2 regions of the Lactococcus sp. S47 genome follow, and region 2 is predicted to be linked to the other one. Evidence: predicted binding sites of a transcription regulator. Region 2 holds the regulator's gene; the other holds the start of a gene.
What was found. The regulator HrcA, encoded in region 2, represses chaperone genes, less so after heat shock. The targets are predictions, from matches to a motif close to TTAGCACTCNNNNNNNNNGAGTGCTAA.

Region 1 (7,528 bases), on a different contig from region 2:
GTGGGGCATTTGCTACTTTTGAAGTTTTAGTGACAAATATACCACCAAGACCATCAAATTCTGGTTGATAACCAAGAGCAATCATGCGTGTTTTTAAATAGTCACGAACAGGTCCCTCAAAACCAGAAGTCGCTTGAATTTCTGTCAGTGCTTTTACTTTGTCGAATAGTTCCATTTTTCTCCTCCGGAATACTGAAACATTTACTGACAGATTTGTCAGCAAAAATTTTGATGATTTACACTATAATTATACCAAGAAATATGTTAAAATTTCCATATGAAAAAAATACTAAAGTTTGGTTTGGGAATTATTGCGGGTGCAACAGTTGCTCACGTTGCTTATCATGGCTATAAAACTATGGAAGAAGAAGTGATTCATGAACTTACTGACAGAGCTCGGCAACATTTTTCAACAAGAAAAATAGACGCTTTTTGGATTTTTGAGGAGCCAACTACGGGTGCTCTTTTTGAGGGAGGACTTGTCAGTGAAAATAAGGCAATCACTTTTGAAATCAATGCTAAAACTTTAGAAGTCTTTGAAAAAAATGAAGAAATTCTGTAAGAAAGCTTAGTATTCATTTAGAAATAAAAGGAGAATGTAGAATGATTATTCCAGAAAATATTGAAAATTTAGCCGAACTTGTAAAAGGACCGGAAAAGACAGTCTTCTTTTTCACGGCTGGTTGGTGCGGAGATTGTAATTTTATTAAGCCAAAAATGCCAGAAATTGAAGTAGAAAATCCAGACTTTAAATTTGTTGAAGTAGACCGTGATGAATATATGGATCTTGCGATTGAATGGGGAATTATGGGAATTCCAAGTTTTGTCGTGATTGAGGATGGCAAAGAAAAAGCTCGTCTAGTAAATAAATTACGTAAAACAAAAGAAGAAGTCAATACTTTCTTAGCGAGTGCGAAATAGTATCATCGCAGGATAAGCGTTGATATATTAAGGATTATATTCTATAATAATCAAAGTTAAGAAATTAAAAGGGAAAAATAAGAAAATGATTGCAACATACAACACAAATGTCGGTGACGTTTTAATGCTTATCACTGCAAATGATAAGGGAGAAAAAGTAAACTTCGAACGTAAGGGAAAAGTAGCTCGTGTTTTTATTGAAGAAACTGGAGCGACGGTTGCTTGGAATATTTTTGAAGCGAAATCTCTATTGGCTAATTTGTCAGGAAATGGTCAAGTCGTCTTATCATCTGATGATATTGAAACGTTGAACAAAGAGCTTGGTAAATCAGGATTTAGCGATGTTCTTGTTCACGATGCACAACCCAAATTTGTTGTCGCTGAAATTGTTGAAATGGAAGATCATCCAGATTCAGACCATTTACATATCTGTAAAGTTAATGTTGGTTTTGCCGATCCAGTACAAATTGTTTGTGGTGCTCCAAACGCAGCTCTTGGCTTAAAAACAGTTGCTGCTTTACCTGGTGCTATGATGCCTAACGGCTCATTGATTTTCCCAGGAGCCCTTCGTGGTGTTCAATCTTACGGAATGCTTTGTTCAGCTCGTGAACTTGAATTACCAAATGCTCCTGAGGTTCGTGGAATCATTGAATTATCATCAGATTTATCCGCTGGTAAAGCTTTTGATTCAGAAACAATGTGGCAAGCATAATAATAAAACTGTCAAAATAGTTTATTTTGGCAGTTTTTTTATCTAAAAAAAATAAAATAAATTTTTCACAAAGTTCACAAGCGCTTACAAAAGAAAATAGAAGGACTTATGCTAAACTGAATAATGTAAAAAGAATTTTACATTTAAAGGAGAATTATTAGCATGAAAATCGTAGTTATCGGTACGAACCACGCAGGCATTGCTACAGCAAATACATTAATTGATCAATATCCAGGCCATGAGATTGTTATGATTGACCGTAACAGTAATATGAGTTACTTGGGGTGTGGGACAGCTATTTGGGTCGGAAGACAAATTGAAAAACCAGATGAGCTGTTTTATGCCAAAGCAGAAGATTTTGAAAAAAAGGGAGTAAAGATATTAACAGAAACAGAAGTTTCAGAAATTGACTTTACTAATAAAATGATTTATGCCAAGTCAAAAACTGGAGAAAAGATTACAGAAAGTTATGATAAACTCGTTCTGGCAACAGGTTCACGTCCAATTATTCCTAACTTGCCAGGAAAAGATCTTAAAGGCATTCATTTTTTAAAACTTTTTCAAGAAGGGCAAGCCATTGACGAAGAGTTTGCTAAGAATGATGTGAAACGGATTGCTGTGATTGGTGCTGGTTATATTGGGACAGAAATTGCTGAAGCTGCCAAACGTCGTGGAAAAGAAGTTCTACTTTTTGATGCAGAAAGTACTTCACTTGCTTCATATTATGATGAAGAGTTTGCTAAAGGAATGGATGAAAATCTTGCCCAACATGGAATTGAACTCCATTTTGGGGAATTGGCTCAAGAGTTTAAGGCAAATGAAAAAGGTCATGTATCACAGATTGTAACTAATAAATCAACTTATGATGTTGACCTCGTTATTAATTGTATTGGATTTACAGCCAATAGTGCACTGGCTGGTGAACATTTAGAAACCTTTAAAAATGGAGCAATCAAAGTGGATAAACATCAACAAAGTAGTGACCCAGATGTTTATGCTGTAGGAGATGTTGCCACAATCTATTCTAATGCTTTACAAGACTTCACCTACATTGCCCTTGCCTCAAACGCTGTTCGCTCAGGGATTGTTGCTGGTCATAATATTGGAGGAAAATCAATAGAGTCTGTTGGTGTACAAGGTTCTAATGGAATCTCTATTTTTGGTTACAATATGACTTCTACGGGCTTGTCGGTTAAAGCTGCGAAAAAAATCGGCCTAGAAGTTTCGTTTAGTGATTTTGAAGATAAGCAAAAAGCATGGTTCCTTCATGAAAATAATGATAGTGTGAAAATTCGTATCGTTTATGAAACAAAAAGTCGCAGAATTATTGGTGCTCAACTTGCTAGCAAGAGTGAAATAATTGCAGGAAATATTAATATGTTTAGTTTAGCTATTCAAGAAAAGAAAACGATTGATGAATTAGCCTTACTTGATTTATTCTTCTTACCACACTTCAATAGTCCATATAATTACATGACTGTTGCAGCTTTAAATGCAAAATAAACCATAAAAATCTATCAATTGATAGATTTTTTATTTTTTTTGTGACAAATGTCCTAACTTTACGTATAAAAAGTTAGGAGGATTTTATTATGAATAAAACCATGTTAATTGGACGCTTAACCAGTGCGCCAGAAATTTCAAAAACAACAAATGATAAATCATATGTCCGTGTGACCTTAGCAGTCAATCGCCGTTTCAAAAATGAAAAAGGAGAACGAGAGGCAGATTTTATTTCAATTATTATTTGGGGAAAATCTGCAGAAACTTTAGTTTCTTACGCAAAAAAAGGAAGTCTTATTTCAATTGAAGGAGAAATTAGAACTAGAAATTATACGGATAAGCAAAATCAAAAACATTATGTCACAGAAATCTTAGGACTGAGTTATGATTTACTTGAAAGTAGGGCAACAATCGCTTTACGAGAAAGCGCTATAAAGACTGAAGAAACCTTACTTGATGCGGAAGAACTCCCTTTCTAATTTATTTCATAAAATCTAAATGTTTTCTCTTGACTAAATCTGACCATTGAGATAAAATAAGAATATGTTAGCACTCGTTTAATAAGAGTGCTAAAAAATAAAAAATGGAGGAAAATATAATGTTGAAACCTTTAGAGAATCGCGTAGTTTTACGTGTAAAAGAAGAAGAGGAAAAATCAATGGGTGGAATTGTGTTAACAAGCGCTTCCCAAGAAAAACCTCAAACAGCTGAAGTTGTTGCCGTCGGTGAAGGGAAAACAAATCATCATGGAACACTGATTTCTCCACTCGTAAAAGTAGGGGACACAGTAATTTTTGAAAAATTTGCTGGAACGACCGTAAAAATGGATGGTGAAGAATTCTTGATTCTCAAAGATTCAGACCTTCTTGCAATTGTAGAGTAAAATTATAAAAGCAATCATTTTTTTGGTTGTCTTTTGTCTATCTTAAAATCTATAAAATTAAAAATATATTCTTAAAAAGGAGCTAAAATGTCAAAAGATATTAAATTTTCAAGTGATGCTAGAACAGCGATGATGCGTGGGATTGATATTCTTGCTGATACAGTAAAAACAACCCTTGGACCAAAAGGTCGCAATGTTGTTCTTGAAAAATCATATGGATCACCTTTAATTACAAACGATGGTGTAACGATTGCCAAAGAGATTGAACTTGAAGATCATTTTGAAAATATGGGAGCTAAACTTGTTTCAGAAGTTGCTTCAAAAACAAATGATATCGCAGGTGACGGTACAACAACAGCGACAGTTTTGACACAAGCTATCGTTCGTGAAGGTTTAAAAAATGTTACCGCAGGTGCAAATCCAGTTGGTATTCGCCGAGGAATTGAACTTGCTGCTGAAACAGCTGTTGCGTCAATTAAAGAGATGGCAATTCCTGTCCACGATAAATCAGCAATTGCGCAAGTAGCTACCGTTTCATCACGTAGTGAAAAAGTGGGTGAGTATATTTCTGATGCAATGGAACGTGTAGGTTCTGACGGAGTTATCACCATTGAAGAATCAAAAGGGATGCAAACTGAACTCGATGTTGTTGAAGGAATGCAATTTGACCGTGGATATTTGAGTCAATATATGGTTTCTAATACAGAAAAAATGGTTGCTGAATTAGATAATCCTTATATTCTTATTACCGACAAAAAAATCTCAAACATTCAAGAAATTTTACCGCTCCTTGAACAAATCTTGAAAACAAATCGTCCACTTCTTATTGTAGCTGATGATGTTGATGGAGAAGCATTGCCAACGCTTGTTCTTAATAAGATTAAAGGTGTCTTTAATGTTGTAGCTGTAAAAGCACCAGGATTTGGTGATCGTCGTAAAGCTCAATTGGAAGATTTGGCTATCTTGACAGGTGGTACAGTAATTACTGAAGAACTTGGTCTTGATCTTAAAGATGCTACTCTTGAAGCTTTAGGACAAGCAGCTAAAGCAACTGTGGATAAAGACCACACAACAATTGTTGAAGGTGCTGGTTCTGCTGATGCTATTTCTGATCGTGTAGCTATTATTAAAGCGCAAATTGAAAAAACAACTTCTGATTTTGACCGTGAAAAATTACAAGAACGTCTTGCAAAATTAGCTGGTGGTGTTGCAGTTGTTAAAGTTGGTGCTGCAACTGAAACAGAGCTCAAAGCAATGAAACTCTTGATTGAAGATGCACTTAATGCAACACGTGCAGCCGTTGAGGAAGGTATTGTTTCTGGTGGTGGTACAGCACTTGTTAATGCTATTGCTGCTTTGGATAAACTTTCAGAAGAAGGAGATATTCAAACAGGTATTAACATTGTTCGCCGTGCTCTTGAAGAACCAGTTCGTCAAATTGCTGCCAATGCAGGATATGAAGGTTCAGTTATCATTGATAAACTTCGTTCAGAAGAAGTAGGTACAGGATTCAATGCTGCAACTGGTCAATGGGTTAATATGATTGAAGAAGGAATTGTTGACCCCGCAAAAGTAACTCGTTCAGCTTTGCAAAACGCGGCTTCTGTTGCTGGTTTAATTTTGACTACTGAAGCAGTAGTTGCTAATAATCCAGAACCAGCTGCTCCAGCTATGCCTCCAATGGACCCTAGCATGGGAATGGGTGGTATGATGTAATAAAAAAAGAACCCTTAGGGTTCTTTTTTTATTTGCTGTTGAGTAACTAAATATCGTAAAGTTGACTAGCATGTTCGTGACTAGTATCAAGGATCTTCAGGTCCTTTTTGGTATCGACATCATGTTGCTGTAAGTAACCATCCATAGTAAGATGAGCAAGTTCTTTGATATTATTATTTAAACTCAAGTGCCCTAGAAAGATTCGTTTTGTCTTATTACCATGAATACTAAAAGCAGCCTCAGCGCCGTCCTCATTAGATAAGTGGCCCTGGTCACTTAGGATACGTTGCTTTGTCCGCCAAGGATAAGCTCCCATGCGGAGTATCTCAATGTCATGGTTTGATTCCATAAGATAAGCATCTGCATTTTCAATGGTTCCACGCATTCTATCGGATACATAACCTGTATCAGTTAGCATAACAAAACTCTTGTTATCTTTCATGAAACGATAAAACTGTGGTGCGATGGCATCGTGACTCACGCCGAAAGATTCAATATCAATATCACCAAAAGTCATTGTTTTTCCCATTTCAAACAGATGTTTTTGTTCAACAGGGATTTTTCCTAAAGCATTTTTACTATCTAGTTCAGACCAAGTATCTTCATTTGCGTAAAGGTCAATACCATATTTTCTTGCCAAAACACCAATCCCTTTGATATGGTCACTATGTTCATGGGTAATTAATAAAGCATCAATATCATGAATGTCACGGTCAATTTCTGATAGTAAACTTTCTATTTTTTTTCCAGATAGTCCGGCATCAACAAGAATTTTTTTCTTTGGGGTTTCTAAGTAAAAAGAATTTCCTGTTGAACCAGAGGCTAAAATGGAATATTTAAAGCCATTTTGTTCAGTCATACAGTCTATTGTAGCAGAAAAATAGTGGGATTGCCATGAGCTTTTATATTTTATTTGAAAATAAATTTATCAGGTAATTCATTAGCTTAAGAGAGTTTTTTGTGTTAAAAGTCTAGGTTTATTCAAAAAATGAGTCCACAAATATGTATGGACTCTTTTTAGGGAAAATTATTCATTATCCTCAAATTCAAACTCATCAGTACCATCATCCCAGTCATCTGCGGCTTCTAAAGAATATGGAAGAGTGAAACTAAAGGTCGTTCCTTTTCCTTCTCCTTCGGAGCTTGCAAAAATTGTTCCGCCATGTATTTTAACAATATCATGGACAATGGAAAGGCCTAAACCTGTCCCCCCAACTTTTGAATTTCTTGAAGCATTATCAACTCGGTAGAAACGGTCAAAAATCTTAAGTAAATCAGATTTTGGAATTCCCATTCCTTGGTCACTGATGGAGATTAGAACGTCACTTTCACGTTTTTCAACGGAAATTGTAATAGTTCCACCTTTAGGTGAATACTTAATTGCATTTCCGATGATATTGTCAATGACTTGAGCAATTTTATCGGTATCAATTTCGACCCAGATGGGCTGTTCAGAGTATTTTCTGACTAGAGTGAAATTAGAAGAGATTAAATCGTTTGATTCGGTTTCTAAAATTTGGTCTAAACGGTTAATTTGATAGTCTAAGAAGGCAATTAAATTAATCATTTCTTTATTAAGAACGATTCGGTCTTGATCCATTCTTGATAAAGTCAAAAGGTCGGAAATCATTCGAATCATCCGATTAGTTTCAGTAAGTGAAACATTAATAAAGGATGAAGCTGTTTCTTTATCCTCAATGGCTCCGTCTTCTAGTGCTTCCAAGTAGGCTTTTACTGAGGTGAGCGGAGTTCGGAGTTCATGAGAAACATTGGAAACAAAGAGACGGCGCTCT
Region 2 (7,528 bases):
GACATTTGACCGTCACGAATTAAAAATACTGCTGTTGCAAGCCCTGCAAGGCCTGCCCCAATAATATAAGCTGATTTTTGATCAACATTTTCTGGTTTTCTTGGGTGAACGAAAGCTTCATAATTTCCATTTGTATAACGCATAATAATTAACCTCCTCTAATCTAAACAACATCAGTTTGACTAAATTTTTTAGTCTCTTTACTTCTAATTCTCCTCCAATCTCTTACTAATTTCATCATAGTACAAGAAGAAAATGATTGCAAGAATCTGAAATAGTTTTTAGACAACATGTCTATTTTGTCCAATTTTTATAAAAAAAAGCACTGAAAAAAGAATCAGTGCTTTTATAAATTATTATTTGCTTTCTTCAAAGTCACCATCAAATGTATTATCATCTTTTGGAGCTTCTTGAGCATCAGTTGCTTGTCCAGCTTCACCTTGAGCTGCATTTGCTTGTTCATAAAGTTTTACAGCGAGGTTTTGAGCGATTTCAGAAAGTGCTTCTGATTTAGCTTTGATATCATCAATATCTTCACCTTCAAGCGCTTTTTTGAGTTCTTCTTTAGCGTCTTCAGCTTTTTTAACTTCAGCTTCTTCTACTTTTCCTTCAAGGTCTTTCAAAGTTTTTTCAGTTTGGAAAACTAAAGCATCAGCTTCATTACGTGTATCAACTTCTTCTTTACGTTTTGCATCAGCGTCAGCATTTGCTTCAGCATCTTTCATCATTTTATCAATTTCTTCATCAGAAAGACCTGAGTTTGATTTGATAACGATTGTTTGTTCTTTTTGTGTACCAAGGTCTTTAGCTTTAACAGAAACAATACCATTTTTATCAATATCAAATGTTACTTCGATTTGTGGAATACCACGTGGTGCTGCAGGGATATCTGTTAATTGGAAACGACCCAAAGTTTTGTTATCAGCTGCCATTGGACGTTCACCTTGAAGGACATGAATATCTACAGCGGGTTGATTATCAGCAGCAGTTGAGAAGACTTGTGATTTAGAAGTTGGGATAGTTGTGTTACGGTCAATCAATTTTGTGAAGACACCACCCATTGTTTCAATACCAAGTGAAAGTGGAGTAACGTCAAGGAGAACAACATCTTTAACGTCACCAGTAATCACACCACCTTGAATTGCTGCACCCATAGCAACAACTTCATCAGGGTTTACTGATTTATTTGGTTCTTTGTTTGTTTCGTGACGAACAAGTTCAACAACAGCAGGGATACGAGTTGAACCACCAACCAAGAGAACTTCGTCAATATCAGAAGTTGACAAGCCAGCATCAGAAAGGGCTTGGCGAACTGGTTGACGTGTCGCTTCAACAAGATCATGTGTCAATTCATCAAATTTAGCACGAGTCAAAGCCATTTCCAAGTGAAGAGGGCCAGCAGCACCGGCTGTGATGAACGGCAAGCTGATTTGAGTAGTTGTTACACCTGAAAGGTCTTTTTTCGCTTTTTCAGCAGCATCTTTCAAACGTTGCAAAGCCATTTTATCTTGGGCAAGGTCAATTCCGTTTTCTTTCTTGAATTCGGCAACCATCCAGTCAATGATTTTTTGGTCAAAATCATCACCACCGAGCTTGTTGTTACCAGCAGTTGCAAGAACATCAAAGACACCATCACCAAGTTCAAGAATTGAAACGTCGAATGTACCACCACCAAGGTCAAATACAAGAATCTTTTCATCTTTATCTGTTTTATCAAGACCATATGCAAGAGCTGCTGCTGTTGGTTCGTTAACGATACGTTCTACTTCAAGACCAGCAATTTTACCAGCATCTTTAGTTGCTTGACGTTGAGCGTCATTGAAGTATGCAGGTACAGTGATAACTGCTTTTTCTACTTTTTCTCCAAGATAAGCTTCTGCTGTAGCTTTCAAGTTTTGAAGAATCATTGCTGAAATTTCTTGTGGTGTATATTCTTTACCATTTGCAGAAACTTTTTCAGATGTTCCCATTTTTGATTTAATAGAAATAATTGTTTCTGGGTTAGTTACCGCTTGACGTTTTGCAGCGTCACCGACAATGATTTCACCATTTTTGAAAGCTACAACTGAAGGTGTTGTACGATTTCCTTCTGGATTTGGAATAATTTTTGATTCAGTTCCTTCAAGAACTGCTACTGCTGAGTTTGTTGTACCAAGGTCAATACCGATAATTTTAGACATATTATTAAATCTCCTTTATTTCTTATTACTTATGAATAGTTTAAAGACTTTGCGGTCAATTTATTTTTTAATTTACTGTGCTACGACAACCATTGCTGGACGAAGTAAACGTTCGTGAAGTTGGTAACCTTTTTGGAAAACTTGCACGATGCTGTCAGCTGGATGTTCATCATCAGCTGGGACAGTTTGAACAGCCATGTGAAGATTATGGTCGAAACTGTCATAAGAAACTTCTTCAACGCCTTCTTCTTTAAGTGCTGAAATCAAGCTTTCTTGGACCATTTCAAGGCCTTTTTTAACATCATCCGTTAATCCTTCAACAGCAAGTGCACGTTCAAGATTATCTAGTGAAGATAAGATTTTTTTTGCTAAATCTTGTGAACGATATTTGATAAGTTGCAAACGTTCTTCATTTCCACGACGTTGTACGTTTTGCATTTCTGCAGAAACGCGAAGGAATTTATTTTCCCACTCAGTCGCTAACTTTTGTGCTTCATCAAGTTCATTGATTTCTTCTTCAACAATATCCTCAAGTGCTTCCTCTGTTAACTCCTCAGTCACTTCTTCATCAACTTTTTCATTTTTGATTTCTTCTTTAGTTTCTTCGGACATAGGCCCTCCTTTTTTAAATAACTTTTTTATCATTTACTAATTTCATAATGGTTACCATCAAGATAACGATAATAGTCACTCAGCTTCATAGTTAAAACTTTAGCAACTAAGTCAAGAACTGATAACGTCCTTTGATAATCCATTTCTACAGGTCCAACGACTGTTAGAGTACCAAAACCGCGATATGGGATAACAAATTTTTGCGAAATAATCGTTAAATTTTTCATGTATTTTTCGTCATTGTCAAATTTAACGGCACGCATTTCATCGTTATTAGTGATTTCGCGAATTTCATGAAGCATCCGTTCATCATCGCTAAAGAGTTTATATAATTCTGCAAGATTGTCAGTTGCATAATCAAAGATATTTTTACGCCCAGCGACGGTCAGCCGTTCTTTGAACAAATCATCAAAAATTGATTCAAAGAGTTGGAGAACTTCACTCGTAACTTTGAAATAACGCTGAACAATCTGTGGAATCTCTGTTCGTAAAGTATAGTGAATATCAATCACTTTTTTACCAACCAGACGTTCTTTAACTAGATTACTAAAGACTGCTAAATCAGCTTCGGTCATCGATTTTGGAAGAATAAATTGATTTGTTCTTACTTCACCAGTCCCTAATGTTATAACTGAAAGTACTGAATGACTATCCAGCATGACCATTTCAAATGAAACTAATTGTTGGTCACGTTGGGGAGCATTAAGAACAAAGCTTGTCAAACCAGTGAGTCCTGATAAACTTTTAGCTGCTGTTTTAAACAGGTCAGATAGGCGATAAAAATCACCATCAAAAGCTTTCATCACTTTAAATAAGTCATTTTGACTAAATTCATCTAACTGGATGACATTTTCTACAAAATACTTATAACCTGAAACACTTGGAACACGTCCACTTGAGGTGTGTTCTTTTTGAATCAAGCCTAGTTTTTCCAAAACTTTCATGTCGTTTCGGATTGTAGCGCTAGAAGCTTGAATACTATCAAGGAGCGACTTTGAACCGATTGGCGTATGCTCTTTGGCATAAAGAGAAACAATCAAATTTAAAATTTGTCTTTGACGTTCTGTAATCATGACTACTCCTTTCTCCACAGATAAGAAGTTCGGCAAAACTTCTTTCGCAAGCTCAAAAATTTCTTGAGCCTTTGACTTCTGTTTAGTATCTACAAGCTTTTTTCTGTTTTAGCACTCTTCATCTCTAAGTGCTAACAAATTTATTATAACCCTTTGTTTATACCTTGTCAAGCAAAAAGACATAAAAATTAGCACTCTTTTTATTAGAGTGCTAATTTCATTTATAAAAGATTGGAATCTTTGGATGTTTGCCAAATATTCATGACTGTAATTACCATTACAGCAATGACAAAGAGGCTTTCATACTTTACTTCATGTTGAATGAAAAGTATGGCATAATCTATAATCAAAAGTGCCGAAATAATTTCTAAAAGTATAAAAGTAAAACGCCAAAATTTCAATAATAGAAAGATTAATAAAGCAAAAATCAATAAATAGATTAAACTTTGCCAACTCGTAATTGTTGACGAAATTTTAGTCGTTAATGTTTTTATATTTGTCGATAAGTTATTAAAAAATTGACTAAAGAAATTATTATGAACAAGGAGAACTTTAATCATTTCCGAGACACTGTAAATAAATAGAGCAACATTAACATAGAGTAGAAGTCTGGTTCGGTTTAGCATGATTTCATTTCCTTTATGCTGGTAATAGTTTTAGATATTCTTCTAAAGTAAGATTGTGTTCGGTCATATATTTAGCATTTTCTAAACCAACATATCTAAAATGCCAGTCTTCATAACCAATTCCTGTCTCTGCCTTTTTCCCTTCTGGAAAACGAAGAACAAATCCATATTTGGGAGCAATTGCTGCAACTTGTTTTGCATATTGACTCTCATTTAGGCTATCAATATTACTCATATCAATCGCTAATCCTGTTTGATGTTCTGAACTTCTTGGCGGCTGAGAATAAGTTTGTACATTTTTTATCGCTTCTTCTTCTGAAATTGGATTTCCACTAGAATTTACTGTTCCTTGACCATTCATTTCTGCTTGGACATAAGATTGATAAAGCCCTTCTTGATATGAGACTGACCGATAACCTGAGATTAAATGTTCAGCTGGTGATATTTGTTGGGCTGCTGCTAAAAATTGTTGAACCGCTGATGCTATCCTTTGATCAACTTGAATCCCATTTACGGTTGCCAGTGTTGGGTTCATTTCATCTTTAGGTGATTTTCGACTCACCAATACTAAATCCCAATCTGATTGTTTAGCGTCAGGTAAATCTTTTTTCTTTGCCGCCTCTTTAGAAGACGAAATACTTGTTTTTTTAGATGATTCGTTTGTTGAATTTGACTTATCATTGGTAAATAAAATAAATCCCAAAGCGCCAATGATCAAAAGAACAAGCACGGTTAAACTAAATGTTATTCTTTTTTTCATTTTTTAGCTAACTTTTCACTCCCTATTTCTCGATAAGACATGTCTCCGACTTTTCCAATGGTAAATTTTCCATCCTCAAAACTTAAATGAGTGACAGAACCATTATCAAGACCATGTGGACGAGGGAGTTCTGGGTGAGCGAGTTTTACAAAAGTTCCAATGGTCATTCCATGGCTGACAATAACAATATTTTTAGCCCCTTTTGCTTCAGATTCCTTGGCAATATCTGTAAAACCGTCCATGATACGTCCTGAAAGTTTTTCCCATGGTTCAGCCCAGCCAGCCGTATCAACTTCAAAAATCGCATTAGCAATTACTTCATCTGGAGGAAATTCGTCGGTATGATGATTTCCAGTTTCAGTAAATATTCTTGGTAGAACGCCATCAAAAAGTTCTCCGTCATAGCCACCATCAAATGAACCAAAACACCACTCACGGATTCTTTTATCATAAGTGTATGGAATTCCTTCATTATCAGAATTAGCCAAGATAAAACCCATTGTCTGGATTGTACGTCCAGAATCAGATGAATAAGCTCGGTCAAATTTAATACCTTTTTCTTTGAAGCCTAGACCAAGTTCAATAATTCCTTGTTCTCCTGCCGCAGTTAAAGGTGTATCAGACCAACCTTGCGCTCTACCAATTGTATTAAACATTGTCTTTCCATGTCGAACTAAATAAATATTTACCATTTCTACTCCCCTTTTTAATGATTCTAACAAAAAAATTACGATAGGATATTTCTATCTATATAGAAAATTACAGCCATTCCTGTTTAATTGTAAAGTAGGAACCTCTTATCTCACCTGCGAGTTTTGAACGTTGGCGTGCAAATTTGAATTTTCCCTCAAGTTCTTTGGGGATTTCCATACCCACTGACAACTTTATTCCAACTGCCCGTTTTGGTTTCTTGCCCGCTTGTCCAACTTTTTCATAGAGTAGATTTAAAACCATACCATCTTCGTAATAGAATTCAGGCCAATAGAGTTCATCATTTTCATAGATAGCAACTTCGAGTATTTTTGCTGAAAATTTTAAATTACGTTCTTCAAGTAAAATTTTCTCAAACAAAGCGACTTCGTCGGCTTTTTCATGAGCTGGATATGTGAAATACTCAAATTTATACTTATTCCAAAAATAACGTGCTTCATTAGCTCGTAAACCTGCTAAAGCATCAGCTACCGGCGAAGTTTCCAAGCCAACTGTTTCTACATCTTTAAAATTCACTTTGTAAGCCATAAAATAACCTCCGTATTTTTTCACTTCTTCTATTATATCATTTTTGGAAGCGCTCATCATTTTTTAGAAATATTTAGGAGCTGAATTTTAAAAGTATTTTTAGTTTTTAAATGAATGAATTGGTGCTGGAATTTGACCGCCACGAGCAATAAAATCTGCTGATGATGCTTTGTTTACTCTCATAACTGGTGCTACACCGAAAAGTCCACCAAATTCAATTTGTTCGCCTTCTTTGCCCATTGGAATAATCCGTACTGCTGTCGTTTTTTGATTAATGACCCCGATGGCGGCTTCGTCAGCAATCATTGCTGCAATGGTAGATGCCGGTGTTTCTTCAGGAATTGCAATCATATCCAAGCCAACTGAACAAACACAAGTCATGGCTTCTAATTTTTCAATATTCAATGCCCCAGAATTGACAGCGGCAATCATTCCTTCATCTTCTGAAACTGGGATAAAGGCGCCTGAAAGTCCACCAACACGTTCAGCTGCCATAACTCCGCCTTTTTTCACAGCGTCATTAAGCATGGCTAGGGCGGCTGTTGTTCCATGAGTCCCAACAGTTTCAAGTCCCATTTCTTCCAAAACGCGTGCAACCGAATCGCCAATTGCTGGTGTAGGTGCAAGTGATAAATCAACTATTCCAAATTCAACATTAAGTCTTTCTGAAGCCATTTGACCAACAAGTTGACCAATTCTTGTAATTTTAAAAGCTGTCTTTTTAATGGTTTCGGCTAAAATATCAAAAGATTCTCCGCGGACTTTTTCAAGAGCACGTTTAACTACACCAGGTCCTGAAACTCCGACGTTGATAATCGTATCTGCTTCCCCAACTCCATGAAAAGCTCCTGCCATAAATGGATTGTCTTCAACGGCATTAGCAAAGACAACAAGTTTGGCATTGAGCCATTTATCACCTTTAGACATGATTTTGATGGTTTCACCCATATCTCGAACTGCTGTCATATTAATACCTGTTTTAGTTGAACCAACATTTACCGAAGCACATACGCGCTCAGTTGCTGCTAGTGCTTTAGG

Region 1: the regulator HrcA is predicted to act here: its motif matches at 3,683-3,709, upstream of groES (co-chaperone GroES).

Annotation. Positions count from the first base shown of each region.
Region 1 covers NZ_JACVUB010000002.1:83,075-90,602, reverse strand. The annotation lists gene pepA (glutamyl aminopeptidase) at 1-175, opposite strand, end outside; gene IAE52_RS02890 (hypothetical protein) at 278-562, shown strand; gene IAE52_RS02885 (thioredoxin family protein) at 604-921, shown strand; gene ytpR (YtpR family tRNA-binding protein) at 1,007-1,633, shown strand; gene nox (H2O-forming NADH oxidase) at 1,796-3,136, shown strand; gene IAE52_RS02870 (single-stranded DNA-binding protein) at 3,226-3,615, shown strand; gene groES (co-chaperone GroES) at 3,735-4,019, shown strand; gene groL (chaperonin GroEL) at 4,107-5,735, shown strand; gene IAE52_RS02855 (MBL fold metallo-hydrolase) at 5,782-6,594, opposite strand; gene IAE52_RS02850 (cell wall metabolism sensor histidine kinase WalK) at 6,763-7,528, opposite strand, start outside.
Region 2 covers NZ_JACVUB010000001.1:116,327-123,854, reverse strand. The annotation lists gene IAE52_RS00590 (oleate hydratase) at 1-143, opposite strand, end outside; gene dnaK (molecular chaperone DnaK) at 357-2,180, opposite strand; gene grpE (nucleotide exchange factor GrpE) at 2,253-2,792, opposite strand; gene hrcA (heat-inducible transcriptional repressor HrcA) at 2,822-3,865, opposite strand; gene IAE52_RS00570 (hypothetical protein) at 4,087-4,491, opposite strand; gene IAE52_RS00565 (M15 family metallopeptidase) at 4,505-5,251, opposite strand; gene IAE52_RS00560 (histidine phosphatase family protein) at 5,248-5,943, opposite strand; gene IAE52_RS00555 (hypothetical protein) at 6,011-6,490, opposite strand; gene IAE52_RS00550 (PFL family protein) at 6,590-7,528, opposite strand, start outside.